DNA from 2 places in the Shewanella avicenniae genome. Region 2 is predicted to be linked to the other one. Evidence: predicted binding sites of a transcription regulator. Region 2 holds the regulator's gene; the other holds the start of a gene.
The links. Region 2 encodes ArgR, which controls arginine synthesis, uptake and breakdown. Its sites were predicted from a motif close to ANTGAATANNTATTCANT; they were not measured.
Positions count from the first base shown of each region.

Region 1: a site for ArgR is predicted at 7,476-7,493, ahead of argC (N-acetyl-gamma-glutamyl-phosphate reductase). Genes of this name have one in related genera too.

Region 1 covers NZ_CP071503.1:3,891,824-3,908,135, reverse strand. Annotated here, with positions in the region: gene aegA (formate-dependent uric acid utilization protein AegA) at 1-1,392, shown strand, start outside; gene JYB87_RS17210 (CinA family nicotinamide mononucleotide deamidase-related protein) at 1,568-2,842, shown strand; gene JYB87_RS17205 (DUF1439 domain-containing protein) at 2,916-3,452, opposite strand; gene ppc (phosphoenolpyruvate carboxylase) at 3,449-6,088, opposite strand; gene argE (acetylornithine deacetylase) at 6,282-7,439, opposite strand; gene argC (N-acetyl-gamma-glutamyl-phosphate reductase) at 7,695-8,678, shown strand; gene argB (acetylglutamate kinase) at 8,703-9,485, shown strand; gene JYB87_RS17180 (ornithine carbamoyltransferase) at 9,498-10,403, shown strand; gene JYB87_RS17175 (argininosuccinate synthase) at 10,435-11,661, shown strand; gene argH (argininosuccinate lyase) at 11,725-13,086, shown strand; gene JYB87_RS17165 (hypothetical protein) at 13,148-13,351, opposite strand; gene JYB87_RS17160 (mechanosensitive ion channel family protein) at 13,552-14,403, opposite strand; gene JYB87_RS17155 (hypothetical protein) at 14,504-14,986, shown strand; gene JYB87_RS17150 (type III PLP-dependent enzyme) at 15,402-16,312, shown strand, end outside.
Region 2 covers NZ_CP071503.1:3,208,716-3,225,027, reverse strand. Annotated here, with positions in the region: gene JYB87_RS14330 (ammonium transporter) at 1-698, shown strand, start outside; gene aroG (3-deoxy-7-phosphoheptulonate synthase AroG) at 975-2,036, shown strand; gene JYB87_RS14320 (hypothetical protein) at 2,118-2,303, opposite strand; gene JYB87_RS14315 (hypothetical protein) at 2,599-2,865, shown strand; gene JYB87_RS14310 (hypothetical protein) at 2,883-3,098, opposite strand; gene JYB87_RS14305 (FMN-binding glutamate synthase family protein) at 3,205-4,695, opposite strand; gene JYB87_RS14300 (DUF5610 domain-containing protein) at 4,850-5,452, shown strand; gene JYB87_RS14295 (ferredoxin--NADP reductase) at 5,546-6,280, shown strand; gene JYB87_RS14290 (glutathione S-transferase N-terminal domain-containing protein) at 6,287-6,880, shown strand; gene JYB87_RS14285 (hypothetical protein) at 6,902-7,309, opposite strand; gene ggt (gamma-glutamyltransferase) at 7,583-9,271, shown strand; gene JYB87_RS14275 (Dyp-type peroxidase) at 9,351-10,286, shown strand; gene argR (transcriptional regulator ArgR) at 10,356-10,826, opposite strand; gene mdh (malate dehydrogenase) at 11,102-12,037, shown strand; gene ispB (octaprenyl diphosphate synthase) at 12,133-13,104, opposite strand; gene rplU (50S ribosomal protein L21) at 13,372-13,683, shown strand; gene rpmA (50S ribosomal protein L27) at 13,700-13,954, shown strand; gene cgtA (Obg family GTPase CgtA) at 14,079-15,245, shown strand; gene JYB87_RS14240 (threonine/serine exporter family protein) at 15,272-16,030, shown strand; gene JYB87_RS14235 (threonine/serine exporter family protein) at 16,030-16,312, shown strand, end outside.

The sequences.
Region 1 (16,312 bases), 680 kb from region 2:
CAGCCGCGTCAAGAAGCGTTGAAAACCGCATTGGCGGAACGTAAAACAAGCTTTGTCGAGACCTATAAAACATTTTCTAGCGCGCAAGCCGTGTCACAAGCCGCTCGCTGTATTAAATGCAGTGATCATCCTGTTTGTGAATGGACGTGCCCAGTACATAACCAGATCCCTGAATGGGTAGCGTTAGCGAAGCAAGGCAAGATTATTGAAGCGGCAGAACTTTCTAACAGTACCAGTTCACTGCCTGAGATCTGTGGTCGAGTGTGTCCGCAGGATCGATTATGCGAAGGCAGTTGTACCCTGAAGCAAGAGTATGGTGCGGTCACCATTGGTAATATCGAGCGTTATATTAACGATATGGCCTTCGCGCAGGGCTGGAAGCCGCAGATCGCTGAAGTAACACCGACCGGTAAACGGGTGGCAATTATTGGGTCTGGGCCTGCTGGGCTTGGCTGTGCAGACGTGTTGGCGCGTCATGGTGTTCAGCCTGTGGTGTTTGAGCGGCAACCTGAGATCGGCGGCATGCTCACCTTTGGTATTCCATCCTTTAAGCTCGAAAAGCAGTTGATGATTCATCGTCGGGAACTGTTTACCGACATGGGGATTGAGTTCCGCCTTAATACTGAGATTGGCCGCGATATCAGCTTGCATCAGTTGCTTGACGAGTTTGATGCAGTGTTTGTTGGCGCTGGTACTTATCAATCGATGAAAGCTGGGCTTGAGCATGAAGATGCGCCAGGGGTTTATGAGGCGCTACCTTATTTGACCGCTAATACCAAGCAGCTGATGGGCTTAGCTGAGCAAGCCGATGAGCCGTATATCAACCTTGCCAATAAGCGGGTTGTGGTATTGGGGGGCGGCGATACCGCAATGGACTGTTTGCGTACCGCGCTGCGCCAAAACGCTGCGTCTGTAACTTGCGCTTATCGCCGCGATGAAGCCAATATGCCGGGTTCTGTCAAAGAAGTGAAAAACGCGCGCGAAGAGGGCGCTGAGTTCCTTTTTAATGTGCAACCCACGGCGATCCAGCTCGATAATGAAGGACAATTGGCGGCCGTGCAGTTTGTACGCACTGAACTCGGAGAACCTGACGCGTCAGGCCGTCGCCGTCCGCAAGTGATGGCAGGTTCAGAATTCAGTTTAGAGGCCGATGCGCTGATCATCGCCTTTGGTTTTAGTGCGCACAGCATGCCATGGTTGGCTGACGCGGGTGTGCAGCTCAACGGCTGGGGCTTGATTGAGGCTGAAGCCACCTCTGAATTTGCCTATCAAACCAGCCATCCTAAAATTTTCGCCGGTGGCGATATTGTGCGTGGTGCAGATTTGGTTGTGACAGCGATGGCTGATGGTCGCCGCGCCGCCGAAGGAATTGTGGCGTCACTCGGACTTTAACGGATTCTGCGTTACCAATAAGGCGCCTGAACACTCTAATTTCGCACAGAGCAGGCGCTTTTTTATGCCCATTTTACTGAGCTTATTTGTGGGTGCTAATTTCCAACTTTCATACCTTTTGTCATGCTTTTGGCGTACTCTTTATAAGCAATATCGATTACACGCAGGAGCATGAATGAAGCTGGAAATGATTTGCACCGGAGAGGAAGTCTTATCTGGGCAGATAGTCGATACCAACGCGGCCTGGTTTGCCAATCTGATGATGGAACACGGCATTGAAGTACAGCGGCGCGTGACCGTTGGTGATCGCATGGAAGATCTGATTGCTGTCTTTCAAGAGCGCAGTCACCACGCCGATGTCATTTTGGTTAATGGTGGCCTTGGGCCGACGTCGGATGACCTTTCTGCAGAAGCGATGGCCAAGGCAAAAGGCGAGCCACTCGTCGAAAATCAACAGTGGCGTGCTCACCTTGAAGCGTGGTTTTCTCGCAATAATCGGGTGATGTCAGCCAATAACCTCAAGCAAGCTTGGCTGCCTGAATCCGCGGTGATGATCGACAATCCTGTCGGCACCGCCTGTGGTTTTCGGGTCAAACTTAATCGCGCTTGGTTGTTCTTTACCCCAGGTGTGCCGTTTGAATTGAAGCACATGGTACAAGAGCAGTTTTTGCCGTTTGTGCAGCAGGAATTTGGCATTAACGCCAATGTGGCGTTGCATAAAATTCTTACCTTCGGCCACGGCGAGTCGTTATTAGCATCAAAGTTGGAACCGCTCACCTTAACGCAAGGCATTACCTTGGGGTATCGCTCTTCGATGCCGCATATTGAGATTAAGTTATTTGCTCGTGGCGAAGCGGCAATTGCGCAATTACCGAAAGTGGCCGCCCAAGTAAAAGCGGTGCTTGGCACTGCCGTTGTGGCTGAGAATAAAGCCACCTTAGCCGAGGAGATCCACAGCAAGCTATATCGCTCCGGTAAAACATTTAGCGCGGCTGAATCGTGCACTGGCGGCTTGATCACTAGCCAGTTAGTGTCGTTTGCCGGCAGTTCCTCTTACCTGCAACAAGGTCTCGTGACCTACTCCAACGAAAGTAAGGTGAAAGTCTTAGGCGTGAAGCCGCAGACGCTGGATGATTTCGGCGCCGTATCAATTCCCGTGGTAGAAGAGATGGCGCGCGGTGCTCGTAGTTTGTTGGACTGCGACTATGCCTTGGCGACCAGTGGTATTGCGGGGCCGGATGGTGGTAGTGATGAAAAGCCGGTGGGAACCGTGGCTATCGCACTGGCAACGCGCAACGCGGTCTATAGCCAGATGGTGAAAATATCGGGTCGCTCGCGTGACCTTGTGCGTTCGCTCAGTGCCGCGGTCGCTTACGATATGCTAAGACGAGAGCTGGAAAACGAGGCGGTGATTGTCGATTACAGCTCGATCAGTCGTTACGCGAAATAAGCATGGTTGATGCAACAAAAAGGGCACTGTGAGTGCCCTTTGTTATTAACCCATCTCAGGACGGGATAACCCATCATTTGAATAGCAGGGTTAATTTACCCGGTTCAACCTTAATGCTCTGGGTCATCTCGGCAATCTTAGCCTCTTTGGGCTTATCGGTATCCAGCACATAAATTGGCTGGTCTTGCAGTAAGTCCTTGGCTTGATTGGCCATCTGTCGTGCTACTGGCCCAATCAGCAATTGCAGTTTCTCTGGCGTCAGTAGCACATCTTCAATCTGCATATCGTCAAGATATAAACTGTGGTTACTTGCCTGATAACGCGGCGTTGCGCTAAAGCGGGTTTGCATACTGGCGTACAGCGGGAACAGCGGTGTTTCCAACTTCAACTCGCCAAACGCCGTCACCGAAATCCGCTCCGCTTGCTCTCCGAGTTTCACGTCAAGCCGCGTAATGCCAGATTGCAGCTTCATCCCTTCGCTATCCAGCTTGATCTGTTTGACCACTTTGTCGTTGAGATATTGCTGCACTTGCTGCTCTGAAATGCTGTACTGGCTGGCACAACCGTCCAGCCAGAGTAGCAGCGGTAATAAAAATAACCGTTTGATCAACCTGTATTCCTCATGCCGGCGGCAACACCCGCAATAGTTAACATCAATGCCAGCTCCAGTTTAGCACTGGGTTGCGCTTCCTTACGAGTACGGCCTAACAGCTCAGCCTGTAGGAAGTTCAACGGATCAATGTACGGGTTACGCAGTTGCACTGATTCACGGTTCCATGGCGTGTGCGACATCAATACATCGCTCTCAGTGAGTTGCTTCACCACATCAATACCGAGTTGCAGGCGTTCAATCAGGGTGTCACCTAAATGATGCAATGATGCAGGCACTAAGCATTTTTCGTAGTAACGCGCTAAGTTTGGTTCTGCTTTGGCAAATACCATCTCCATCATCGAGATGCGGGTGCTAAAGAATGGCCACTCGCGCTCCATTTCCTTGAGTAATGCTTCTTCGCCACGATCAACGGCCATTTTCAGTGATTCACCTGCGCCCAACCATGCCGGCAGCATCAAGCGGTTTTGCGACCAAGCAAAGATCCACGGAATGGCACGCAAGCTTTCGATGCCCCCATCCACTTTACGTTTGGCTGGTCGGCTGCCAAGTGGCAGTTTACCTAACTCGATTTCTGGTGTTGCGGCGCGGAAGTAAGGGACAAAATCAGGTTCGTTACGCACCACATCGCGGTAGGCGGTTACGGAATCTGCGGCGACGCGGATCATACAGGCGCGCCATTCAGGTTTTGGCTCTGGTGGTGGCAACAGCGTGGCTTCCATTACCGCTGAGGTATACAGCGCCAGCGATTGCACCGCTTGTTTAGGCAAACCAAACTTAAAGCGGATCATCTCACCTTGTTCAGTGACGCGGATTCGGCCATCAACTGAGCCCGGTGGTTGCGATAAAATCGCATCGTGTGCTGGTGCGCCACCGCGGCCAACCGTACCGCCGCGACCATGGAATAGCATCAGTTTCACACCTGCTTCTTTACAGACGTCCACTAACTGCTCTTGTGCTTGATATTGTGCCCAGCCAGCCGCCATAACCCCGGCATCTTTAGCTGAGTCGGAGTATCCAATCATCACCTCTTGCATACCGTGGGTGTAATCTTTGTACCAATCGATACTCAGCAATTGGCGAATGGCATCAGCCGCGTGAGTCAAATCTTCTAATGTTTCGAACAGCGGCACGACGCGAATCGGATGTTTACAACCGCATTTCTTCAGCAGCAGTAATACCGCTAACACGTCAGATGGCTTACTGGCCATGGAGATCACGTACGAACCTAACGAGCGACTCGGCTGTGAGGCAATCAACTTAAAGGTTGACCACACTTCATTGACGTCAGCCGATGGCTTCCAGGTGTTCGGAATTAATGGCCGACGGCCGCGCAGCTCTTTCAGCAGGAAGGCTTGTTTCTCTTCCTCATTCCAGCTGGCGTAATCACCCATCTCCAGATATTGGGTCAGCTCACTTAATACTTCTTCGTGGCGGCCGGAATCTTGACGAATATCCAAGCGCACCATGTGAATCCCAAAACTGGCGATTCGGCGCAGCATATCCAGTAATAAACCATTGGCGATCAGGCGCATTCCACAGTCGTAAAGACTGGTGTAAAGCATCATCAATGGCCGTTTGAGATCCTCTTCGTGCCAAATGATGCTGGTTTCGTCCACTTCTGGGTGATGCCCTGCAATGCGCGCATTCAAATAATCGATGGTGTTGCGCAGCTTTTGGCGCAAGTCACGCAACACAACACGATAAGGCTCTGGGCTGTTATTGGTGTAAGCCATCAGCTCAGCGTTGGCTTTTGACATCGACAACTCATCGACCAACAGCACGACATCCTTAAGATGCAAACGCGCCGCGGCGTGGCGGTTACGATCTAAGACTTCTGCCGTCACTTTGGCGGTAACAAACGGGTTGCCATCGCGGTCACCGCCCATCCAGCTTGAGAAGCGGATTGGGGCAAAATCGATGGGCAGTTGTTCGCCAGTACGGTCTTGCACTTTGTCGTTCAGTTGTCGCAAAAAGTCAGGAATGGCGTGCCACAGTGAGGCTTCAATGGTCGACAAGCCCCAACGCGCTTCATCAACTGGGGTTGGGCGCTCTTCACGAATCTCATTGGTGTGCCAAATCTGCGCAATCAACTGGCGTAAGCGCAGCCGTAATTGACTGTGTTCACGTTCGCTCAGCTGGGTATTTTCTAACGCGGCGAGACAATCAACAATTGCGGCATATTTATAGATCAGCGTTCGACGCGAGATCTCGGTTGGGTGTGCGGTGAGCACCAGATCGATATCGAGATTGCGTAAGCATTGTTGCAGTTGTTGTTGATCAACGCGGCCATCGTCCAGCATTTTGCCCAGCAGTTGCTCAACCGGATCAGGTACGCACACCATCTCGTCACAGTTACGGCTGATGGTATGAAACTGTTCGGCAATATTGGCTAAGTTGAGAAATTGGTTAAAGGCTTTGGCGACGGGGACTAATTCGTTGTCCGGCAAGGCGGTTAATAGCGCCAGCATCTGATCCCGTGCCTGAGTATCACCTTGGCGGGATCTTTTGGCGAGCTGGCGGATCTGCTCAACCTTTTCTAAAAACGATTCCCCAAGGTCAGTGCTCATGGTCTCACCGAGCATTTGCCCCAACATATTCACATTGGCGCGCAGCGACGCATACATATCTACCATTGTTTCTCACTCCATTAATGAAGGGCTTTGGTAAGTAAAAACCAGAACCCACCACGATACCTATCCACCTGCCTGTTGGTCAACTTGTAATACAAATGTGACGAGCGCCGTTGCAGAATCGATATTTTTTTGCTGGGAATATTGCCGCAGGCTGCATTATTCGCTAACTGCTGCGGCATTCGCTAAAGCTATGTTAATCCTTTATGCAGGCATGCCAAATAAGTTTGCGAAGTAACTCAACGGTGGGCTTAAGTTGATCTTGTGCCATATATTCATCGGGTTGATGCGCCTGCTCAATACTGCCAGGCCCTAACACTAATGTATGGCAACCTAACTGGCGAATATATGGGGCTTCAGTCGCATAGTTCACCACTTCCGGCGCATTGCCTGCGAGTGATGCCACTAATTGACTCCATGCAGAATCTGCCGAGTCTTTAAACGCTTCATTGCCCGGATATAAAGTTGAAATGGTAACTGCCCCCGGATACTGGCTGACTACCGGCTTCAGATATTGATGCAGCATCAGTTCCAAATCTTGCAGGGCAATCCCCGGTAGTGGCCGAATGTCCAAATGCAGGTCGCAGCAACCACAGATCCGGTTGGCGGCATCACCCCCATGAATATGGCCAAAGTTCATGGTGGGATAGGGCACGCTAAAGGCGTTTTCACGGTAATTTTCTGCCAGATGCTGGCGTAGTTTCAGCAGTTGGCCAATCACCAAATGCATAATATCAATGGCGTTTAGTCCTTTGGCGGGATCGGATGAATGACCGCTACGGCCGACAATGCGGATCCCTTGGGCAAGATGCCCTTTATGCATATACACCGGGCGCAAACTGGTGGGTTCGCCAATGATGGCATATTCAGGCTTGATTGCGGCATTAGCTGCAAAGGCCTTTGCACCATTCATGGTGGTTTCTTCGTCGGCACTGGCCAAAATATGCAGCGGTCGTTGCAGTTTATCGAGCGGTATCTCTTTGAGTGCTTCTAATATCAGTGCAAAAAAGCCTTTCATATCGCAGCTACCTAAGCCATACCACTTGCCATCCTTTTCGGTCAGCTTAAAGGGATCTACTTGCCACTGACCCTCATCAAACGGCACGGTATCTGTGTGCCCCGCAAGCAACAATCCCCCGTTCCCTTGACCAAGGGTGGCCACAAAATTGTGTTTGTCGCGCGTATTGGCCACCGCTTGTTGTTGGCATTGAAAGCCTAAGTCGCCAAACCAATTGCATAACAAGTCAAGTACGGGCTTATTGGATTGATCTTGGCTCGCATCAATCGCGCTGATAGACGGTGCGGCGAGAAGCGCAGCAAAACTTTGGGCGAGGGTTGGCTGTTTATTGCGCATTTGTTAAAAACACTCCAAATATATCTATTCACATATATTGCATAAATAGGCTTTTGTGGTAGTCTAGCAAACAATTCTGATAAGTGTCATCAGAAAGCTGATGCTGCAGCATGTTTAGTCAACGCGGCCTTAAACACAGAACCATAAAAATAATAGCTGCGAATAATCCTAGTGGCGTTAAACTAAACAGCGTGCAGTTTTATTGGGCAGTAGCATGCTGCCCATTTTTATTGATCAGATAGCGATGCGAGTGCGATGAAAAATATTGCCATTATCGGTGCGAGCGGATACACCGGCGCCCAAATCACAGCCCTTATTCAAGCGGAAGCTGAACTCTCTATCCAAGGGTTGTATGTATCGGAAAATAGTCTGGATAAGGGCAAGGCCTTGTCAGACTTATATCCTGTTTATCAGCAGGTGACTCATTGCTTACAGCCACTGACAGCTGAAGCAAAAGCGGCCATTGTGAATGAAGCCGATGCTGTGGTGTTAGCTACAGAACATGTGATCAGTTTAGAACTCGCTGCTTATTTTTATCAGCAAGGTTTAGCCGTATTTGATTTAAGTGGTGCCTATCGTTTTAGCGATGCTGCGCAATATCCAAAATGGTATGGCTTTGAGCATAACCAACCTGAGGTGTTGGCCCAGGCGGTGTATGGTTTGGCTGAGTGGAACGCCGAAGCGGTAAAAAACACCCGCATGATTGCGGTACCCGGTTGTTATCCGACTGCGTCATTAACCGCGCTTAAACCATTGAAGCCATTTTTAACTGATGCCTATCCGGTGATCAATGCCGTGAGTGGCGTGACCGGTGCAGGCCGTAAAGCGCAGCTGCATACCAGTTTTTGTGAAGTGTCATTAACACCGTATGGCGTGCTTGGCCATCGTCATCAACCTGAAATTGCAACGCAATTGGGGCAAGAAGTGATTTTCACCCCACACTTGGGCAATTTTAAGCGTGGCATTTTGGCAACCATTACCGTGCAACTTAAGCCTGGCACGACCACGGAGCAGATCAGCGCAGCCTATGCGGTCTACGATGACTCTAAAATTGTCAAAGTAATGCATAACCGTTTCCCGAAAGTGGACGACGTTGTACTGACCCCAAACTGCATTCTGGGTTGGAAGTATGACGAGCAAAGCGGTTATCTGGTGGTATCAAGCGCCATCGATAATTTAATGAAAGGTGCAGCAAGCCAAGCATTGCAATGCATAAAGATTCATTACCAATTGGCTTAATGTGACGCCTTCGGAGAGATTCTCATGAGCACGAATGACACCGTATTGGTATTGAAAGTGGGTGGCGCATTGATGCAAAGCCCTGAAGGCATGCAAGGTTTGATGAAAACCGCCGCGGACATGGTCAACGCTGGCCGCAAAGTTGTGCTGGTGCATGGCGGCGGTTATCTGGTGGATGAACAGCTGCAAGCGAACGGCATGGTCTCTGAAAAGGTCGATGGCCTGCGGGTCAGCCCGAAAGAACATATGCCGGTCGTCGTGGGGGCGTTAGCCGGTACCTCAAACAAAGTCTTACAAGGTGCCGCAACGGCAGCAGGTGCCACTGTGGTGGGCCTGAGTTTAGCCGATGGCAATTTGGTTGATGCCACCATCAAAGATCCAAGACTGGGCATGGTGGGTCAGGTCGCACCAAAAGATGGCACATATTTGAAATTTATTTTATCGCAAGGCTGGTTGCCGATTGTCAGCTCGATTGCGATGACCACTGACGGTGAGCTACTCAACGTTAATGCCGACGATGCCGCCACTGTGTTGGCTAAGTTAGTGCATGGTCAGTTAATTCTGTTGTCAGATGTACCCGGTGTACTTGATGGCAAGGGTGAACTGTTGCGTAGTTTGAATCGTGCACAGATTGCTGAGCTGGTGGCTCAAGGCGTGATTGCCAAAGGCATGAAAGTGAAAGTGGAGGCCGCATTAGAAGTGGCCGAGCAGATGGGGCAGCCGGTTCAGGTTGCTTCATGGCGAGATGCAGCACAATTAGCTGCGCTGGCCCGGGGAGAGCACATCGGCACGCAAATACAACCATAGAAAGGAAGAATTATGAAGCACCTGTTGTCTCTGAAAGAACTGAGTCAGTCGCAGCTGTTGGCTCTGTTAGAGCTGGCGACGAAGATGAAAGCCGCACCTGAGGAATACCGCACCGCGCTCGATGGCAAAAGTGTGGTCATGCTGTTTGAAAAGCCCTCACTGCGTACTCGCGTCAGCTTTGATATCGGGATCAACAAGCTAGGTGGCCACTGTGTCTACATGGATCAGCAAAACGGTGCTTTAGGTAAGCGTGAGTCGGTAGCCGACTTTGCAGGTAATATTTCTCAATGGGCCGATGCCATCGTTGCCCGTACTTTTAGCCATGTCACCATTGAAGAACTGGCTGAATATGGCTCGGTGCCGGTGATTAATGCGCTGTCAGATCTGTTTCACCCATGCCAAGCCTTGGCGGATTTTCTCACCTTGTATGAAAACGAAGGTGATTTGAAGAAGGTCAGCTTGGCCTACATCGGTGATGGCAACAACGTGACCCATTCACTGATGTTAGGTGCGGCTGTGCTTGGTATGCGGATGACAGTGATCTGCCCAGAAGGTCACTTCCCAGATGGTTTTGTCGTGACCCAAGCACAACAGTTAGCGGCCGCCCACGGGGGCAGTTTGCTGCTGACGTCTGATGTTGCGGCACTGGAAGAGTGTGATGCGGTGTATACCGACACTTGGATATCCATGGGTGATAACACCAAGCTTTCTGATATCGCGGCTAAATTTGGTCAATACCAAGTGACCCGCGAAATGATGGATAAGTACAACGTTAAATACTTCATGCACTGTCTTCCTGCCCACCGCGGCGTTGAAGTCACCGATGAAGTGATGGATGGTGAAGGCTCGCTGATCCTTCAGCAAGCGCAAAACCGGATGCATGCGCAAAATGCGGTGCTGGTAACTCTATTAAGTTGATGGCTGCGGCCTTGTAATTCAGGAAATAATCATGTCTATCGCAAAGAAAAATACCGAAGTTAAAAAAGTCGTATTGGCATATTCCGGCGGCTTGGATACTTCTGCCATTATCCCGTGGCTGAAAGAAAACTATAACAACTGCGAAATCGTTGCCTTTTGTGCTGACGTAGGCCAAGGCGAAGAAGAGCTGGTGGGCTTGAAAGAAAAAGCATTAGCATCAGGCGCTTCTGAATGTTACATCGTTGATTTAAAAGAAGAGCTGGTTAAAGACTACATCTACCCAACCATCGCGACTGGCGCTGTGTACGAAGGTACTTACTTGCTGGGTACCTCAATGGCGCGTCCAATCATTGCCAAAGCGCAAGTGGAAGTGGCACGCAAAGTGGGCGCCGATGCACTGTGTCACGGTTGTACTGGTAAAGGTAACGACCAAGTCCGTTTTGAAAGCTGCTTTGCCGCGCTAGCTCCGGATCTAGCTGTCATCGCCCCATGGCGTGAATGGACCATGGAAAGCCGTGAAGATCTGTTGGATTATTTGGCTGAACGTAATATCAAAACCTCCGCTTCAGCCACGAAGATCTACAGCCGTGATGCTAACGCATGGCACATCTCTACCGAAGGTGGCGAGTTGGAAAGCACTTGGAATGAGCCATCAAAAGCCGTATGGACTTGGACGACCGATCCAGAAGACGCACCAAACGAAGCTGAATACGTCACACTGAAAGTAGAAAACTGCCGCGTGACTGAAGTGAACGGCGAAGCGTTAACACCGTATCAAGTGGTATTGAAGCTGAATGCTATTGCATCGCCACATGGTGTTGGGCGTGTCGATATCACCGAAAACCGCATGGTGGGGATGAAGTCTCGTGGTTGCTACGAAACTCCGGGCGGCACCGTCATGGTTGCAGCACTGCGTGCGATTGAAGAGTTGGTACTCGATAAAACATGCCGCGCGTGGCGCGAGCAGATTGCCGGTCAAATGTCGCACTTAGTGTATGACGGCCGTTGGTTCACCCCTCTGTGTGAATCGTTGGTGGCGGCGTCTGAAGCCTTAGCTAAAGACGTGAACGGCGAAGTGGTCTTGAAACTCTATAAAGGCCAAGTCACCGCAGTTAAGAAAAGATCACCTAACAGCCTGTATTCTGAAGCATTTGCAACCTTTGGTGCTGATGTTGTTTACGATCAGAGTCATGCTGAGGGCTTTATCCGTCTGTACTCACTGGCCAGTCGCATCCGCGCACTTAACAGCCAAAAGTAAGCGAGTAAAGCGCAAGGGCGCCGCGGCGCCCTTTTTTATTGAACCAAATACGAGGGATTTATCATGGCGTTATGGGGTGGCAGATTCAGCGGTCCTAGCAGCGAGCTGTTTCAACTGTTCAACGACTCATTGCCAGTGGACTATCGACTGGTTGAGCAAGATATTCAAGGCTCTGTTGCGTGGGCAACGGCGATTGCTAGTGTCGGCATTCTGACCAGCGATGAGCTAAGCGCGTTGCACCAAGCATTGGCGGAACTGCTCGATGAAGTACGCGCTGAACCAGCACAGATCGTTGCTTCCGGCGCCGAAGATATTCACAGTTTCGTGGAGCAAAAGCTGATTGAAAAGGTCGGCGATCTCGGCAAAAAGCTGCACACCGGCCGTTCACGTAACGACCAAGTCGCGACTGACTTGAAACTCTGGTGTAAAGAGGAAGGCGCTGCTGTGCTTGAATTACTGCAAGGCTTACGGCAAGAGATGCTCGCCGTCGCTGCGCGTGAGGTCGATGCCGTCATGCCTGGGTATACCCATCTGCAACGGGCACAACCTGTGACCTTTGGTCATTGGGCGCTGGCCTATGTGGAGATGTTTGAGCGTGATATTTCTCGCCTCGAAGACACCATGAATCGCCTCAATACTTGCCCACTCGGTAGCGGCGCACTTGCCGGTACCGCTTATCCGATTGATCGTTATGCGCTGGCAAAAAGCCTCAATTTTGCAGGGCCAACACTGAACAGCTTAGATAGCGTGTCGGATCGTGACCACGTGGTTGAGTTGTGTTCCAACGCATCAATCAGCATGTTGCATTTGAGCCGCATGGCAGAAGATATGATCTTCTTTAACTCTGGCGAAGCCAACTTTATCGAATTGGCGGATAACGTCACTTCCGGCTCATCTTTGATGCCACAGAAGAAAAACCCCGATGCGCTGGAGCTGATCCGCGGTAAAGCCGGGCGGGTTTATGGTTCGCTGGTGGGCATTCTCACCACCATGAAAGCACTGCCGCTGGCATACAACAAAGACATGCAGGAAGACAAAGAAGGGCTGTTTGATGTAATCGACAGCTGGAGCTTGTGTCTGAAAATGGCGGCATTGGTGCTCGAAGGCGTAAAAGTGAACCGCGACAACGCCCGCACCGCGGCACAGCAAGGTTATGCTAACGCCACCGAATTGGCTGACTACTTGGTGAGTAAAGGCATGCCATTCCGCGAAGCGCACCATGTGGTAGGCGAAGTGGTGGTGCAAGCTATTAGCGAAGGTAAAGCGATTGAAGAGTTGCCACTGGAGCAACTGCAAGGCTTTGCGAATGTCATTGGCGAGGATGTTTATCCGAACCTGACCATTGAAGCCTGTTTGCAGAAACGCGATGTGTTGGGTGGTACTGCGGTACAACAAGTGAAAGCAGCGTTAGCCGCGAAGAAATAAGCGAGTTGATGACGCGATATAAATAAAAAAGGGAAGCCGAGCTTCCCTTTTTTATTTTGCGCTAGGCGCGCAAGGTTATAGATGGTGATAAATCGACAGCACCATCACTGCTTATCGTTGCCAGTTGGTCAAATTGAGCGATAATCGCTAAAGGACCAGCGAACAACTGTCTGACAAACAGCAAACGATAACCGTATCCCTGTAGTCGATATAATGCCATTTTTTGCTCTGCATTGAGCGAATGCCAAACTTCCTCATTTGGCACGGCGGTCCGTCGCCTTTCTTGGTATTTTTCTTGTAGATGGACCATAAATTGTTGTCTTCTGTTGGTTGATAATTGATGCCAATAGATTAAAGACGGAGCAGCAAAAATTAGCTGCAGCTCACTTAATGAGCAGAGACAATTTACCTAGCTTTGCCAACGTAAGCCAGTCCGAAATACAACAATTCGTCAATAAATTGAACTCAGTCAATTTTTGGCCGATTTTCCACAATTATAACCGTTCTCACAGGGGTGGAAATGTTGATGCCAGCATGTTGTAGCGCATTCCAAATCGCCAAATTTATTTTATATTTGTCCTGAAAATAACTGGCAGTCGGTACCCAATAGCGCACGCCAAAGCCAAATCCTGCGTCTGAAAAATCATTAATGCCGACTTGCAGTGGCTTCGAAGTATCGACTTGGTTGAATGCTCGCAATACCTGTTCTATCAGGCTGATCACCTGTTGCGGATCTGTCTGAAAATCGACATTGAAATGTAGTTCAACCAACTTGTTCTCAAATGAGTTATGCAGGATTTCACCCACAATATGTTTGTTGGGGATACTGATTAACTCACCTTCTTCATTGGTGAGGGTGGTGACCCCAAGATGGATCTCTTCCACCTGCCCAGTAATCTCTTTGATGGTGATGGTATTGCCCACCACGAATGGGCGAGTGACGATAATGGTAATCCCTGCGGCATAGTTGGATAGCATGCCTTGTACCGCCAAACCAGCACCGAGCGATGCGGCACCAATCGCGGCCACCATAGGCGTCACACTGATCCCCAGTTTACCGAGGCAGATCACCGCCACCATGATAATCACAATCAGCCGCACCAGATTGCTAACGAAACTCGTTAGGGTCACGTCGATATCGTGGCTATCCATCTGCTTACGTACAAGGGTGGCAACTTTATTTGCTACCCAGAGACCCAGCAAAAAGATGATCAGCGCACCAATAATTTGAAAGCTGTAATTCACCAAAAATTCAACAACTACTTGATAAACTTGTTGTAACTGGGCAATTTCAGTACCTATTCCATTTTCTGCCATGCTTTGCTCCTTAAGCCGCAGTTTATTAATTTAGATTGTGCTATGGTGATTTTTAGCCAATTTGGCGCTCTCAATATACAACGAACGACAAAGGTAAGAGATGAAATCAGTAAAGCTAATGCTGTTTTTTTTGACTATGTTGCAATGCTCGCTAACCACTGCAAGCGAGTACGCCATTGGTGATCATTTGACGGAGCTGGCTTTAGCAGACCAATTTGAGCAACCCATCGTGGTTGACAGTAAAACCCGCTGGATTTTATTTTCTCGATCGATGGATGGCGCCGAGGTTGCCAGAACCGCGCTAGAGGGCATGACCACTGCACAGTTGCAACAGTTAGGCTTGGTGTATGTCGCCGATGTCAGCGGCATGCCATCTCTCATTTTGAAATTTGTGGCACAACCCAAAATGCAGGAACTTAGTTACGTGATTGCGCTTGATAAAGAGGGCGAGGCCACTAAATTTTACCCTGCAGCAAAAGGCACTGCGGCACTGTTAGATGTTGATGCAATGCAGGTCACCCAAATCCGCTATTTTGATAAAGCCGAGGCACTGAAATATGTGCTCACTGAGCTAATGAAATAATCGTCAAACCGTGCGCCGTGGGCCATTCATAGGCTCTGACGGCGCTGAGTGTTCAGTTCTGTTTACTCCTTTTCCTTAGCAAACATCGGCTTGTCATTTAGATCACCTCCCCATCATCTATACTCTGCAGTTAGTGCGACGGTTGAGTGCAGCGCAGTAGCAGGATTTTGTTACATAAATGTGGTGCTTTATTGCATAACGTTGTTAGTTAAGTCAGCTGCTTTTGATTGGTAATAAATTGATTTTAAGCGCGTTTTTTGAGGTTGTAAAAATCGATTGCCAAACTGCATAAAAATTTACTCTTTGACGGCAAAAATTCATTGCATCACAGAGAAAAATGTCGTCTACTGCGCACGTTTTTCAACCTGACACGGCTAGTATTTATCGCCGCATCACTTAAGGAGAATGAAGGCTAATGAGCCAATTCCATGCTATTGACGTAGCTGATTACTACGACAGCGAAACTTTTAGCAAAATTAAGGCGTTTGCTGACAGCAAACCAACGCCATTTGTGGTGATTGATACCAATATCATCTCTAAACAGTACGATGATATGGTGGGTGCTTTTCCACAAGCTGACGTGTTTTATGCTGTTAAAGCGAACCCTGCCAAAGAGATCCTCTCGTTACTGCGTGATAAAGGTTCAAACTTTGATATCGCGTCTATCTACGAGTTGGATATGGTGATGGATATTGGTGTAACGCCTGATCGTGTCAGTTACGGCAACACCATCAAAAAGCGTAAAGATGTGCGTGAGTTTTATAACCGCGGCGTGCGTATGTTTGCCTCTGACTCAGAGCCAGATCTACGTATGATTGCTGAAGAAGCACCGGGTTCTCGCGTATACGTGCGTATTTTGACTGAAGGTACAGAAACTGCCGATTGGCCGCTGTCACGTAAGTTTGGTTGCCAAAACGAAATGGCATATGAACTGTTAGTACTGGCCAAAGAGCTGGGATTGGAGCCTTACGGCATCTCTTTCCACGTGGGTTCTCAGCAACGTGATATCGGTGCGTGGGATGCGGCAATTGCCAAAGTAAAGATGATTTTTGACCGTTTGCGTGACGAGCATGGCATCGTGCTGCAGATGATCAACATGGGCGGTGGTTTCCCTGCAAACTATCTTGACCCAACCAACAGCCTGCAAACTTATGCCGAGCAGATCCACTACTTCCTGATGGAAGATTTCGGTGAAGATATGCCGCGTATCATTTTGGAACCAGGTCGTTCACTGATCTCCAATGCCGGTGTATTGGTCTCTGAAGTGGTATTGATTAGCCGTAAATCGCACACGGCGCTTGAGCGTTGGGTATTTACCGACGTAGG
Region 2 (16,312 bases):
CTGGCGTATTGTTACTTGGCCCACGTAAAGGTAAATACGGTCCTAATGGCCAAGTTAACCCAATCCAAGGCTGTAACTTGCCGCTGGCAACTCTGGGTACCTTTATCCTGTGGTTCGGTTGGTTCGGCTTCAACGGCGGTTCTCAGCTGATGGTATCTGATGCTGAAAATGCATCTGCAGTAGCAAAAGTATTTGTGAACACCAACTCTGCTGCGGCATTCGGTGCAGTATCTGCGCTGATCGTGTGTAAGATGGTATGGGGCAAGGCTGACCTGACTATGGTGCTGAACGGTGCTTTGGCTGGTCTGGTTGCTATCACTGCTGACCCAGCAAGCCCATCATTAGTGATGGCGGGTATTGTTGGTCTGGTTGCTGGTGCGCTGGTTGTATTCTCAATCGTTGGTTTCGACCGCTTGAAGATTGATGACCCAGTGGGTGCATGTTCTGTACACGGTGTGGCTGGCCTGTTCGGTGTTATGGTCGTACCTGTATCTAACGCTGATGCGACCTTCGGTGCACAAGCACTGGGTGCTGTGACTATCTTCGCATGGATGTTCGGTACTTCACTGGTTATCTGGGCAATCCTGAAAGCGACTATGGGCATCCGTGTCTCTGAAGAAGAAGAGTACAACGGTGTTGATGCCTACGACTGTGGTGTTGATGCATACCCAGAGTTCGTGACTGTTAAAAACGCATAATCACTAAAACAGTAAGTTTGGCTGAAAAACAGGGCGCTTAAGCCCTGTTTTTTTTATGGCTAATTTCTTCGCTTTCCCTGATTTAAATCTGGCGCTACTCAGGTTATTACTTTATGCACAATTTCTTGAATTTATTTAGCTAAAAAGCCTAAATCATTGGTGGATTAATACCTGTTACCTGTGTTTTAATAAACTTTGTTCAATATTTGAAACATAACTACTAAAAGTATAAATTTAAATTTTTGTGTCGTTGAATGTTAGAGGCCAGTAGAAATCATGCCGTACCAGAATGATGATCTAAGAATTAATGAAGTAAAAGAACTCTTACCACCGATAGCCATTCTGGAAAGATTTCCGGCGACTGCCGCAGCTTCTGAAACTGTGTTTAACTCACGTAAGAGTATTCACAATATTCTGAAGGGGGCTGATGATCGTCTGTTAGTGATCATTGGGCCGTGTTCAATTCATGACCCTGAGTCAGCCATTGAATATGGTCGCCGTTTAAGTGTGCTACGGGAACAGTACAAAGATCAGCTGGAAGTTGTCATGCGGGTTTACTTCGAAAAACCGCGTACCACAGTCGGTTGGAAGGGGTTAATCAATGACCCGTACATGGACAAGAGCTTTGATATTAACGATGGCTTACGCAAAGCGCGTAGTTTGCTGTTGCAGGTGAACGATGCAGGTATGCCGACTGCCGGTGAGTTCTTGGATATGATCACGCCGCAGTATTTGGCTGATTTAATGTGTTGGGGCGCGATTGGCGCGCGGACCACTGAATCACAAGTACACCGTGAATTGGCCTCCGGCTTGTCTTGCCCAGTGGGTTTCAAAAATGGTACCGACGGCAATATCAAGATTGCGATTGATGCCATTGGCGCCGCGAGTGCATCACATTACTTTCTCTCAGTAACGAAATATGGTCATTCTGCGATTGTATCGACCAAAGGTAATCAGGACTGCCACATCATTTTGCGTGGTGGCACAGCGCCTAACTACGAAGAAGAATATGTGCAAGATACTAAAGCCAAGCTGATAAAGTCAGGCTTGCGTCCTAACATCATGGTCGATTTTAGCCATGCAAACTCGAATAAAGACTATCGACGTCAGTTGGTGGTTGCTGAAGATGTTGCTCAGCAGATGGCAAAAGGTGAAATGGCGATTTTCGGCGTAATGGTGGAAAGTCATTTGGTTGAAGGCCGTCAAGATCTTAAGCCTGGTCAACCTTTGTGTTATGGCCAAAGTATCACCGATGGCTGTATTGGCTGGGATGATACCGAAACCTTGTTGGCAACCTTGAATGAAGCGGTTATCGCGCGCCGTAATTCAAGTAAGTAAGCCAGCTACACCCAATGCTTTGGGTTAAAAAAATCCCCACTCAGCTCCTGCTCAGTGGGGATTTGTCTATCAGATACAACCCTAAGAAGTTTTGTCCGTTTCTAGCTGTTGTTGTACGTATTTATTGGCTTCTGCCAAACTGCCGAAACAAGCGATGAGATTATTTTTACCTTTTTCTCTGATTTCTGGCACGTTCGACTCAACCATCATCCACACCCACGTCTGTACCAACGGCAATGGCGGGCGATTATTTTTTGAATCCGGCATAACGGGACCTTGTTCTCGCTTTAGTTATACAGATCTTAACGGTTCCTATCTTCTTCGCGTCAGTCCCTTGCTATCTGCGCGAATTAGATTAGCAAAGAAATAGGTTGCCGATAACCTCATGGATCTCATCACAAGGAAAAAAAGTGCAAGATGATATTACATTGAAGCGCATTAGCTTTTTATCAGGTACTATGCAACTAAGTTAGTTAAAGATCGTGATCTAGATTCAGTAATGATTCAGCTTGTGCTGACTAGTATCTAGGGATAGATGATGAAAATAGCCTGGAGAGAATATATGGAAAATATTTCGTTGTTAGTCAGCTTGGAAGGCACTCAGCATCAGGTTACCACCGACTGGCGCAGTCTATCTGCAACGCTGATTAAACGCGGTATTGATGAAATGCAATTAGCACAATTTCATACCGAATTACGCGCTGGGTTGATTATTACTACGAGAGGGCTGACGTTGGCGATGAAGCCAGAGAAGCAATTGGGTGGGATAAATTACGATGCGCTGTATGCGTCAATTAACAAAACGAATCTGGCTCACCATCCGCAGTAATGCGGATGGCAATGCCGTTATTCTTCAGAGCTACGCTCTTTTTCCCAGCCATCACACAGCAGATTCTTACAACCATCGACCGGATTTAATGGCTTGAGGCTGGTGATTTTACCACCGTGATAGCACAGCAATTCACCTTCGATTTCGATCATGCGGCTACAACTTTTGCAGCTGAAGGATGCCTCTTTAACTAAGTCTGTGCTGGGCGACAGGCTCATGTAGGTCGTTTTCATCCTTGTTCCTCTCAGTATCAAAGTCTTTGATCTTATCCACGAATACTATCATTTGTGTGATGTGGCGCACAATGTAACTTATTAAAATTTTGCGCCAGACACGAGATCAACGTTCCAAGTGGCGGTAACTATCGTCCAACGCTTGGCTAAAACCTGATTCCGTCACAATGCGAATATGTCGCGGTGACAATTCTCGGGGATCGTTAATGCCGCAAGTATGCGCCAACATCCCAAGGTCGTGATGCAGAATGCGATTGTAATTGGCAACTCTTACAGATTTATCACGAGGATCTAATCCTTGTTGTAATTTTTTGTTGTGGGTGGTGATGCCAGTAGGGCAGGTGTCCTTATTACATTGCAATGCCTGAATGCACCCCAAGGCAAACATGTTGCCTCTAGCTGATGCAATAAAATCAGCGCCTAAGGCTAACGCCCAGGCAACGCGAGATGGAGTAATCAGCTTGCCTGAGGCAATTACTCGCACTCGGTTTTTTAATCCATGTTGTCTCAGTAACGCCACCACAATTGGCAGGCTTTCTTTGAGTGGCAATCCTACATAATCCATTAACGGTTGTGGTGCTGCGCCTGTACCGCCTTCTGCCCCATCAATGGTGATAAAGTCTGGTGCCGCTGCTATGCCACGTTGATTAACTTCCGCCAATAAATCTGCCAACCATTGTTGTTCGCCTAACACGAATTTGAGCCCTGTGGGCTTGCCTGTGGCGCTTCTTACGTTATCGATCATATCGAGAATGTCACCGACAGATTGAAATTCAACATGGCCATTCGGGCTGATGGAGTCTTGTCCAACAGGTATCCCGCGAATCGTGGCAATCTCTTCGGTGACTTTAATTCCTGGCAATATACCGCCTTTACCGGGCTTGGCACCTTGGCTCATTTTGATTTCAAACATTCTAATTTGTGGCTTTTCAGCGAGCTGTCTGAGTTTGCTGTAATCCAGCTGCCCTTTATCGTTGCGAACGCCGTATTTTGCGGTGCCAATCTGAAACACAATGTCGCAGCCTCCTTTTAGATGATAAGGGCTAAGGCCACCTTCACCGGTATTAAGCCAACAACCTGCCATCGCAGCACCATGTGATAATGCGGTAATCGCCGGGCGTGACAAGGCGCCAAAACTCATGGCTGAGATATGGCAAATCTTGTCGGTGACATAGGGGTGCCGACAATGTTCACCAATCGTCATTGGAGTTGCTGCAACGCTTTCACCGCTAATTGCCGGAAAAGCCGTGTTTAAGAAGATGATTGAGCCGTTGGCTTCTAGAGAGCGGGTTGAACCAAAAGCGATGGTCCGGTCGACATTCTTCGCTGCGCGGTAGACCCAACTTCGCTCTGCACGATTGAACGGTAATTCTTCACGATCCATGGCGAAGAAATACTGTCGAAAAAACTCCCCCTGTTTTTCGAAGAAATAGCGAAATCGACCAATAATCGGATAGTTGTGCCTTACCGCCTGTTTGGTCTGAAAGCGATCGACCAAGTACATATACACCAACATTAAGGCCACAGTGCCGATAACAATTAAAAAAAGGCTTGAGAACAGTTCGAGCAGCCACAACAACCATTCAGAGTTAGCCATAAATTCTCCCTTACAATTATGACGTTAGTCGTTCAACCGGCTTTGATTGTTAGTGTATACCATATTATTTGACGGGATATTTATTCAGCAGCGACTAAACTTGTGTAAATAATGGCCGATATAGATTAGGTATCGTCACAACGGAGTGTTGGTTATGGAAGTCCAGAATCATGGCTATCAAGTGTCGCAGGTAGCGAAAGACAAATCCGCAACGGTTGATGGTAATCATGGCAAAGCGGTGTCTGAAGTTGCCAGCAGCAAAAGTATTCGGGCGCAAAGCCGCGACTATATGAACAGCGCTGTCTTAGCCGCTCAAGAAGATGTCGCGTTAAGCAGCGGTAATCAGCCGTTAGCGTTGCTATACCGCACCGCACTAGAAGCAATAAATGAAGAGCTTGCGCCCGCACTGGGCGATAATGCCATTCAAACGATAGCGAATAGTGATGTTGATTACAGTCCAGAGGCTACTGCCGGCCGAATTGTCGATTTTGCGACTCAGTTTTTCAGCGTTTATCAGCAGCAAAATCAGCAATTATCGTTTGAAGAACAACTCAGTAACTTTATGGGGATTATTGGCGGCGCTATCGATAAAGGATTTGGCGAGGCGCGCGATATTCTCGATAAGCTCAATGTGTTGGATGGAGACATTGCTGATGGTGTCAACGCGACCTATGACTTCGTGCAGCAAGGATTAGATAAGTTTCAGCAAAACTTATTGCAGCCCACAGACGAGACTGCCACAGACATCACTGAATAATAAATTCGTAACTCGCGTAAAACCCCACATCGTTGGGGTTTTATTTTATCTAGCGCAGGATAAGCTAGAGTGTATTCGATGGGAGGAATTGTTATGTGGCAAAGCACCAATGTCATTGCACGCATCGATTGGAATGAGCGGCTCTTTAGTCTGCGATTGGCCGCAAAAATTCCGTTCGAAGCGGGGCAGTTTATTAAGCTAAGTTTACCCAGCGAAGATCGTCGATTGGCGCGAGCCTACTCGTTGGTGAACTCCCCAACGGCTGATTTTAGCGAGATTTTGGCGATGGAAGTCGCTGATGGCCAATTGTCTCCGCGCCTTCATCATCTGAACGTTGGCGATGCTCTCGATATCTCCACTAGCGCTACAGGGTTTTTAACTTTGTCAGAATTGCCAGCACAGGGAGAACACTTGTGGTTATTGGCAACGGGCACTGGCGTTGGCCCTTTTATTTCGATACTGCAAAGCTCACAAGTATGGCAGCGATTTACCCAAGTGGTTTTGGTTTATGGGGTTAGGCAAGTCTCAGATCTAGCCTACCGTGAGCAAATAGCTCAGATTGCCGCAGCACGGCCAAATTTTCATTTTGTTTCGGCCATCAGCCGTCAGGCGGATGAGACAAGTTATCCGGGCCGAATTACCACGGCATTAGAAACTGGTGAATTGGAAAAGCGCGTTGGGCTATCATTGTCTCCGACTCAGAGTCAAATCATGCTGTGCGGTAACCCCGAGATGATCAAACAATGTAATGACTTATTAACTGAGCGTGGATTTAGCAAAAATTTGCGTCGAGCCCCTGGGCAAATCACCACTGAAAAATACTGGTAACCTGATATGAAGCTACTTTATTCCGTTGCCTCTCCCTATGCGCGTGCTGTGCGGGTGGCATGGCGCTATTTACATCTTACCAATATCGATGAACAACTCTGTGATCCGTTTGAAGATGGCGCTGAGTTACTTGAAGCAAATCCTTTGGCCAAAGTGCCTTGTTTGATTATTGATGGCGGAGCTGCCATCTATGACAGCGAAGTGATTCTGCGGTATCTCGCCACGTTATCGCAGGGCGGTACTAAGTTGTTTTTCGCAGCTAATGAATGGCAAGCGGCGACACAGTTCTCATTGCTCAAAGGGGTTATGGATGCAGCGTTTGGATTGCGAATGGAAATTCGGCGATTCGAAGAGCATTGCGGTTCACAACAATGGTTAATGCGCCATGAGCAGGCGATTTTGCGCGCATTACAACATTTAGACAAAAGCGGAATCACCGCTGAGCCCTTTGACGTGCGGCATATCATGTTGAAGTGTATTGTCGATTACCTTGATTTTCGCTGTTCTGAACTTAATTGGCGTAATGTTGCTCCAGCGATTGCCTTGTGGCAAAGACCGCTGTCGCAGGTGAGTTTGTTTGCTGAAACGTCACCGTGCTAATCATTCACTTAGCCGATGACGTTATATCAGCTCGATGGTGTGTTTATCCGTTGCTCGGCGACCTTGCGGCCGGTCGCGACGATTGACTTCACCAAAGGCGCCGTAAAGATCATGTGTGATGCCGTAGTCTAAACGACGATCGCTACCCACAACCCGGCGGTCTTCAAAATGCTCATAGCGACAACGGCAAGTGGCCGCAGAGCATTGTTTGAGTGGTAAAATAGGAGCATCTGCTGATAAGAAACGTTTACCTTCTATTTCCACTGCAGCATTGCAACACTCCTTGTCACTCATAATACTGACAGCATGGTAAGGATTACGGCTTTTGGCAGTCGATTTTTGTGCTTTCACTCTGGGGCTGGGAGCCAATATCTGCATAAATGCAAAATACAACACCAGTAATACCGCCAACAAAATGATTAGTTCCATCTAAGCAACTCCTTATTCCATCCACACAGTTCATAAAGTGTAGTGCAGTTTCTACATACGTCTTGGCTAAATTAGGATGAATAAAGGCGGAAATGCACTAGCTAGTTCATTTTGAAATGTTTTATTACAGCCGCAGTTATCAACAAATCTTCACATCTGTGCTACTTTTTCGTAATCAATCCGCGATTTCACCCCCAATGCCGGTCATCGGTATTGGCGAAACACAGCTAAAAATAATGTGATGGAGTGTTGATGCGCCTATTACCCGCAATTATGTGTTCTGTATTCATTGGTTCTGTAACTGTGGTAGCCAATGCTTTTGCTTATGATCGAATTACCGGTGCTGAATTTGCCAGTCGTTCCGAGGTTTACGCGACCCATGGCATGGCTGCAACTAGTCAACCTTTAGCCACACAAGTCGCCCTCGATGTATTAAAACAGGGCGGTAGCGCTGTTGATGCAGCCATCGCAGCAGATGCGATGCTCGGGCTGGTGGAACCCACTGGTGCAGGGATGGGCGGCGATCTGTTTGCGATAGTGTGGAGTGCGAAGGACAAGCAGCTGTATGGGCTAAATGCGTCTGGTCGTAGTCCTAAATCGCTGACACTGGATATGTTGCAGCAGATGGGGCTGGAATACTTACCGCCTTTTGGTCCATTACCCGTTTCTGTGCCCGGGGCGGTTGATGGCTGGTTTGAACTGCATAATAAGTTCGGTAAATTGCCGATGGCAAACAACCTCGCGCCGACTATCGCTTATGCGCGTAATGGTTTTCCTGTCTCTGAATTGATTGCGTACTACATGCAAGCGAGCGCTAAGCGGTTGGGTAAATTTCCCGGCTTCAAAGAAACCTATATGCCCCATGGCGCTATGCCGAAAACTGGTGAGATTTTTAAAAATCCGGCATTAGCCAGTACCTTAGAAAAAGTTGCTAAGGGGGGGCGTGATGCCTTCTATAAAGGTGATATTGCCAAGAGTATCGCGGCGTATATGAAGGCGCAGGGCGGATATCTTAGCTATGACGATCTTGCCAGCCATCAAAGCGAATGGGTTAAGCCAGTTTCTGCGAACTATCGTGGCTATGACGTGTGGGAATTACCGCCAAACGGACAAGGTATTGCAGCGCTGCAAATCCTCAAAACCATGGAGCCGTTCGATGTAAAAGCGATGGGGCAATTAAGTGCTGAATATGTGCATCTGTTTGTTGAAGCGAAAAAGCTCGCGTTTGCTGACCGCGCTAAGTTTTACAGCGATCCTGCCTTTAACGATATCCCCGTAAAGCAGTTGATTTCGGAAAAATACAATTATGAACGTGCCAAGTTAATCGATCTTAACAAAGCGGCTAAAAGCGTTGAACCAGGTAATCCCAACCTTTTACATGGCGATACCGTTTATCTCACAACTGCCGATGCAGAAGGCAATATGGTGTCGCTGATTCAAAGTAACTACCGTGGGATGGGCTCTGGCATGACGCCGCCAGATTTAGGGTTTGTATTGCAAGACCGTGGTCAGTTATTTGATCTAACCCCTGGCAGGTTTAATAGTTATGCTCCCGGAAAGCGGCCGTTTCACACCATTATTCCCGCATTTGTCACCAAAGATGGTAAGCCGTGGCTGAGCTTTGGTGTTATGGGCGGGGCAACCCAGCCGCAAATGCATGCCCAGATCATGATTAATATCATTGATTTTGGTATGAATTTACAGGAAGCTGGCGATGCACCACGAATATTACATACCGGCTCGACTCAGCCAACCGGTGAGGTGATGGAAGACGGCGGCTACGTCAGCCTTGAATCGGGCTTCCCGATGGAAACTCGCCGAGAATTAATGAAAAAAGGCCATGTCATGCGTGACTCGCTGGGCGCATTTGGTGGCTATCAAGCTATTGGTTTCGACGCCAAATCTGGCGTTTACCGCGGTGCTTCGGAAAGCCGTAAAGACGGACAGGTTTCCGGATATTAGTAACAAAATAACGCGTTAACATTTGAATAGATAAGCGGATAATGTTGCGTAAATATCATCTGCAGTAAAAGGTATCTTGATGGATATTATCGATATGCCACGTGAACAGTTGGGAATTTGTGCCGAAGGTAATCTACATAGCATCTATTTGATGTTTAATGCCGTAGAAGGTGCTGAGGTGCAGATGCGGCCTTGCTTAGCGAGCATCGCCCAGCACATTTATGAGTTATCAGATCAGTATGCTGATAGTGCCTTTAACGGGTTTGTTGCTGTAGGAGCTAACTATTGGGATAGCTTGTATCCAGATGGCCGACCACACTTGTTGCGCCCATTTCCAGCAATGGCAGAGGGGAATCGAGATGCGCCAGCGCTTGAGTATGATCTGTTCATCCACCTTCGTTGCGATCGACTAGATATTCTGCATCTTGTGGCCAATGAGGTGTATGACATGCTGGACGATCTCGCTGAACTGCAAGAAGAAGAGCGCGGTTTTCGCTACATGGATAATCGCGACCTGACGGGGTTTGTCGATGGCACAGAGAACCCTAAAGGGCGTAATCGTCAAAAAGTCGCGTTAGTTGGCGATGAAGACCACCCATTTCGCGGTGGCAGCTACATTCATGTGCAGAAATATGCGCACAACATGAAGAAGTGGCAACGCTTACCGATGAAAAAACAGGAAGATATTATCGGCCGTACTAAGCAAGATAACATTGAGTATGAATCTGAAGATAAGCCGCTGACCAGCCATATTAAACGCGTCAATCTTAAAGATGAAAATGGTGAGTCTATGGAGATTCTGCGTCAAAGTATGCCGTTTGGTGGTTTAAAACAGCAGGGGTTGATGTTCATTTCGACTTGCCGCACCCCTGAACACTTTGAAAAGATGTTGGCCAGTATGATTCATGGCGACGGTGCGGGGCATCACGACCATATGCTGCATTTTACTCAAGCGATGAGCGGTTCATCCTTCTTTGCACCATCTTTGGATTTTATGCTTCAATATGACGATTAATCGCTATCGATGACAGATAAAACAACAGGCACCGCATGGGTGCCTGTTTTGCTTCCAACGTGGGTCAGCTTATTCGCAGTAATTAAACAGCGATTTGACGGTTTCTAAGGTGTCATCGATCTGTTTAATGTTTGATGGACAGATAAAAATAGTATCGTCCCCAGCGATAGTACCCAAAATACCTTCCGGCTTACCGATAGAATCCAGTAAGCGCGCGATCAGCTGCGCCGCGCCGGGACTGGTTCTCACCACAATCATCGCCTGATTGTGGTCAACATCCAGTACCAAGTTTTTCAGCGGACTACCTGCCGTTGGCACACCAAGCTCAGCCGGTAAGCAATACACCATCTCTTGCTTGGCGTTGCGGGTTCTCACCGCGCCAAATTTGCTGAGCATGCGCGATACTTTAGACTGATTAATGTTGTTAAACCCTTCAGTCTGCAGTGCGCTGACAATTTCCCCTTGAGAGCCAAATCGCTCTTCTTTTAAAAGTGCTTTGAATGTCTTGATCAGATCATCCTGGCTTTTTGCTGTTTTCATTAAGTTATCTATTCCAGGTATTCATTTAGACAGGTTAATGCTGCATATATTTCAAATTTTTGTCAACAAATAGTCAGATTGAGTGAATAATAATGCATGTTTAACTGTAAGCATTTATAGACATAGAGATTTGAAACTTTTAAATCCCCTTTCAAACTAGTACCTAACCCTATGACTAAGGGATAATTGCAGCTTTTGTGATCATGACTTAAATTCACTTCACACTAAAGTTGGATCTACATCACAAAAAGTCCGATGATTGACGGAGTAAGACTATGAAAGTTGCCGTACTTGGTGCTGCTGGTGGTATTGGCCAGGCTCTTGCACTTTTGCTGAAGACCCAATTACCTGCAGGTTCTCAGCTGTCGTTGTATGATATTGCCCCTGTTACCCCAGGTGTTGCGGTTGATTTAAGCCACATCCCTACAGCCGTAGAAATAAAAGGATTTTCCGGAGAAGATCCTTCACCAGCGCTCGTTGGTGCAGATGTAGTGTTAATTTCTGCGGGTGTAGCGCGTAAACCCGGAATGGATCGCTCTGATCTGTTCAATATCAACGCGGGTATTGTGCGTAACTTGATTGAAAAAGTTGCTGCAACCTGCCCGAAAGCCTTGATTGGTATTATCACCAACCCAGTTAACACGACTGTTGCTATCGCGGCTGAAGTGTTGAAAAAGGCCGGTGTTTACGACAAAAATCGCTTGTTCGGTGTCACGACCTTAGACGTGATTCGTTCTGAAACCTTTATTGCTGAACTTAAAGGGCTGAACGTTGCTGACGTTAAAATTAACGTCATTGGCGGTCACAGCGGTGTGACTATTCTGCCGTTACTGTCGCAAGTTGAAGGTGTGAGCTTCAGCGATGATGAAGTTGCCTCACTCACTAAACGTATTCAAAACGCGGGTACTGAAGTAGTTGAAGCCAAGGCCGGTGGCGGTAGTGCCACGTTGTCGATGGGGCAAGCGGCTTGTCGCTTTGGTCTGTCGTTGGTGCGTGGTCTGCTTGGTGAAGCGAATGTTGTTGAATGCGCCTATGTTGATGGCGGCAGCGAACATGCAACCTTCTTCGCCCAACCGGTATTGCTCGGTAAAAATGGTATTGAGCAAGTACTGCCTTACGGTGACGTTAGCGCATTTGAAGCGCAAGCACGCGACAGTATGCTCGATACTCTAAACGCCGATATTCAGCTGGGTGTTGAGTTCGTTAAATAACACGAGTGTGATTGCATCAAAAAGCGGAGCCAATAAATATGCTCCGCTTTTTTCATGTCTGTTTGCTGAACTGCTGTTAACGGCGTTGTCGGTATCTAGTGTGTTCTTGATACCGCGATTTTCGCTAGGCTAATGAGCGCCTGTTTAATTTCACCTTCGGCAATAGGGGCTAGGGCTGCGATGGCCTTTTCTGACTCTTCAACCGCTCTTTGATAGGTGTAGTCGAGTGCACCACAGGTATTCAGTGCTTCAACGATAGTGGCGATATGCTCAGTGCCATCGCCTTGTTCAACCGCGGCGCGAATGATCTGCTTGGCCGTGTCATCGCCGTTTGAAATGGCATAAATCAATGGCAGAGTAGGTTTGCCTTCAGCCAAGTCGTCACCGATATTTTTACCTAACTCTTCAGGGTCGGCAGTGTAATCAAGTAGGTCATCAATCAATTGGAACGCAGTACCTAAGTATTTACCGTAATCCGCCATCGCTTGTTCTATGTGCTTATCACAACCTGCGACTACCGCAGCGAGCTGAGTAGCTGCTTCAAACAATTTGGCTGTTTTACAATAAATGACACGCATGTAGGTTTCTTCTTTCGTGTCAGGGTCATTACAGTTCATTAACTGCAATACTTCCCCTTCCGCCAGAATATTGGTGGTATCCGCCAATACACGCAGTACTTTCATTGATTCCAATTCTGTCATCATCTGAAACGCGCGGGTATAGAGGAAGTCACCGACCAATACACTCGCACTATTCCCAAACAGGGCGTTAGCTGTTTCACGACCGCGACGCAGGGTTGATTCATCCACCACGTCATCATGCAGTAAGGACGCCGTATGAATAAATTCTACGATTGCCGCTAACTTAACGTGGTCGCCACCGTTATAATTAACTGCACGGGCTGCAAGTACCGACAATAAAGGACGTAAGCGCTTGCCGCCGCCATTAATAATGTAGAAGCCCAGTTGGTTGATCAACGCAACGTCTGATTCTAGTTGTTTATAAATCAGTTGGTTGACTGCTTGCATGTCAGTATCGGCTAACTGACGTATTGCGGTTAAATCCATATTCGACCTAGATTTTACGGGGATGCGACTCCCCCGTTTTGCTTGAGTTGAGATACTACTGCGGCAGGATTTTACCTAAAATTGACTGTTAAGACAGTACTTAAGCTAAGGATGTGTGTAATAAACTGCTCTTTTTTATCTCGGTACCAATTAGGGCTTGCCAGTGTTGGATTCTTCGCGTAGAATCCGCGCCCATTGTCATTAAAGTTTTTGTGGCGCTCAGCGTTATTACATCCTGAGTGCTAAGAATTTCGGAGTAAAATAGCTATGTACGCTGTTTTTCAAAGTGGTGGTAAGCAACACCGTGTTGCTGAAGGTCACACTGTTCGCTTAGAAAAAATCGAAGTTGCTACTGGTGAAACTGTTGAATTTGATCAAGTTCTGCTGGTTGCAAATGGTGAAGACGTTAAAGTTGGTACCCCTTTAGTTGAAGGCGGCAAAGTGGTTGCTACTGTAGTTAGCCATGGTCGTGGTGAAAAGGTGACTATCCAGAAGTTTAGCCGTCGTAAGCATCACGAAAAGAAAACTGGTCATCGCCAGTGGTTCACTGAAGTTAAAATCACTGCTATCAACGCTTAATTTAGGAGTCTGACTCATGGCACACAAAAAAGCTGGCGGTTCTACTCGTAACGGCCGCGATTCAGAAAGTAAACGTCTTGGTGTAAAGCGCTTCGGCGGCGAATCTGTACTGGCAGGTAACATCATCGTGCGTCAACGTGGTACTAAATTCCACGCAGGTGTAAACGTAGGTATCGGTCGTGACCATACTCTGTTTGCGCTGACTGACGGCAAAGTGAAGTTCGAAGTTAAAGGTCCTAACAACCGTAAATTCGTAAGCATCGAAGAATAAGGTTTAGTTCCTGCAGTATATAAGCCCCGCCATTGGTGGGGCTTTTGTTTTGTATGTTGGTTATTTTGGCAGCAATAGTGTGGAAACTGTATAATTTGTCCATCTGTAGCAGCCAGGAGAATGTATGAAGTTTGTTGATGAGGCAGTGATCAGGGTAGAAGCGGGCGACGGCGGCAATGGCTGCGTTAGCTTTCGTCGTGAGAAATATTTGCCAGATGGCGGCCCTGATGGTGGTGATGGCGGCGATGGTGGCAGCGTTTACCTACAGGCGGACGAAAACCTCAATACCCTAATTGACTATCGCTTTGAGCGTTTTCACGCAGCTGAGCGTGGTGAGAATGGCCGTAGCCGTGACTGTACCGGTCATGGTGGTAATGACCTCGTGCTGCGTGTACCCGTGGGTACCCGCGCTGTGGATGAGGACACCGACGAAGTGTTGGGCGATCTTACCACCAATGGTCAAAAGCTATTAGTGGCGAAAGGTGGCTTCCATGGTTTAGGCAACACCCGTTTTAAAAGCAGTACTAACCGTGCGCCGCGTCAGAAGACCATGGGCACTCCTGGTGAGGTTCGTAGCTTGCGCCTAGAGTTGTTGCTGCTGGCGGATGTGGGCTTGTTAGGCATGCCAAACGCGGGTAAATCGACCTTTATTCGTGCTATTTCTCGTGCTACGCCGAAGGTGGCTGATTATCCGTTTACTACGCTGGTGCCTAACCTTGGGGTGGCTAATCCACGTCCAGGGCAAAGCTTTGTGGTGGCGGACATTCCAGGGCTGATTGAAGGTGCGGCAGATGGTGCTGGTTTGGGTATTCGCTTCCTAAAGCATCTTGAGCGCTGTCGTATCCTGTTGCATATTGTTGATATCGAACCGATTGATGGTTCTAGCCCGGCAGAAGCTGCAACCGCGATTGTGGCTGAGCTGGAAAAATACTCGCCGAAATTGGCTGCTAAACCGCGTTGGTTAGTCTTCAATAAATCGGATCTGCTGCTGGAAGATGAGCTAAAAGAAAAGATTGCTCAAGTAGTGAAAGAGATCGGTTGGGAAGGTGATGTGTATACCATGTCAGCTTATACCCGTGAAGGTACCGCCGCACTGGCCGAAAAGCTCTATGATTTCATCTCTACACTGCCAAATGATGAAAGTGAGAAGGACGCCGAAGAAGAAGTTGAATTCAAGTGGGATAATTACCACAAAGAAAGTGTTGAAGACCTCAACCCTGACTATGATGATGATTTTGACGACGACTTCGACGACGATGATTACGATGTTGAGGTTATTTATCAACGCTAATAGCTAAAGTGAGAGCCTGACGTCCTGTGTACGCTGATACCCAAAATGATATCACCCGGCAGGTTGTCCGGGCCGCACAGTTATTATTAGCCTACGGCGCCGAATCGGATCTGGTTGAAGAGATCAGCCAACGATTAGGTCGTGCGCTCGGGCTTGCCAGTGTTGAACTTTCCATTTCATCTAACGCCTTGGTGATGACCAGCCTAGTGCATGGGCGCTGTGTCACCACCACGCGGCGAATTCGCGAACACGGCATTAATATGGCCGTGGTTTGCGAATTACAACGCATCTGTTTGCTGGCCGAGAAGGGCCTATACGGGCCAAATGAAGTCCGTAAGCGATTGGCCCGCATTCACCCTCGAACCTATCCTCGCGCTGTTGTTATCCCGGTTATTGCGCTGTCCTGCGCTAGCTTTTGTCACCTTTCGGGTGGTGATCTCGTCGCTTGTTTGATTACGTTTCTGGCGTCTGCTTGTGGCATGTTTGTGCGGCTGCATTTGGCTGCGCGCCATTTCAACGTACTGATCAATTTTGCCGTCACCGCCTTTATTACCACGCTGGTCGCACAGGTAGGCTACCTTGAACCAATAACCGATACGCCTCAGCTGTCAATGGCGGCAGCTGTGTTGATGTTGGTGCCCGGCTTTCCAATGATTAATGCTATTTCAGATATGGTCAAAGGTCATATGAACGTGGGTGTTTCCCGCTGGGGACAGGCAACGCTGATGACGGTTTCGTCAGTGATTGGGATTACCATCGCGATGCAGCTCGGAGGCTTGTTGTAATGGAGTTAGTGCTGCTGTTGCTCAATGATGCGTTTTTTTCGGCAATCCCCGCCATTGGCTTTGCGATGCTCTTCAACGTGCCGAAGCGTTTTTTAGTGTTTTGTGCGTTAGCCGGGGCAACCGGTCACTGCGCCAGAACCTTGATGTTGCGTTACGGTTTACCTATTGAATGGGCGACATTTGTCGCCGCGGCCATTATCGGCGTGATTACCATCGCGTTTGCGAAGCGTCATTTAGCGCCGCCATTGCTGTATGCCGTTGCGGCGATCATTCCGATGATCC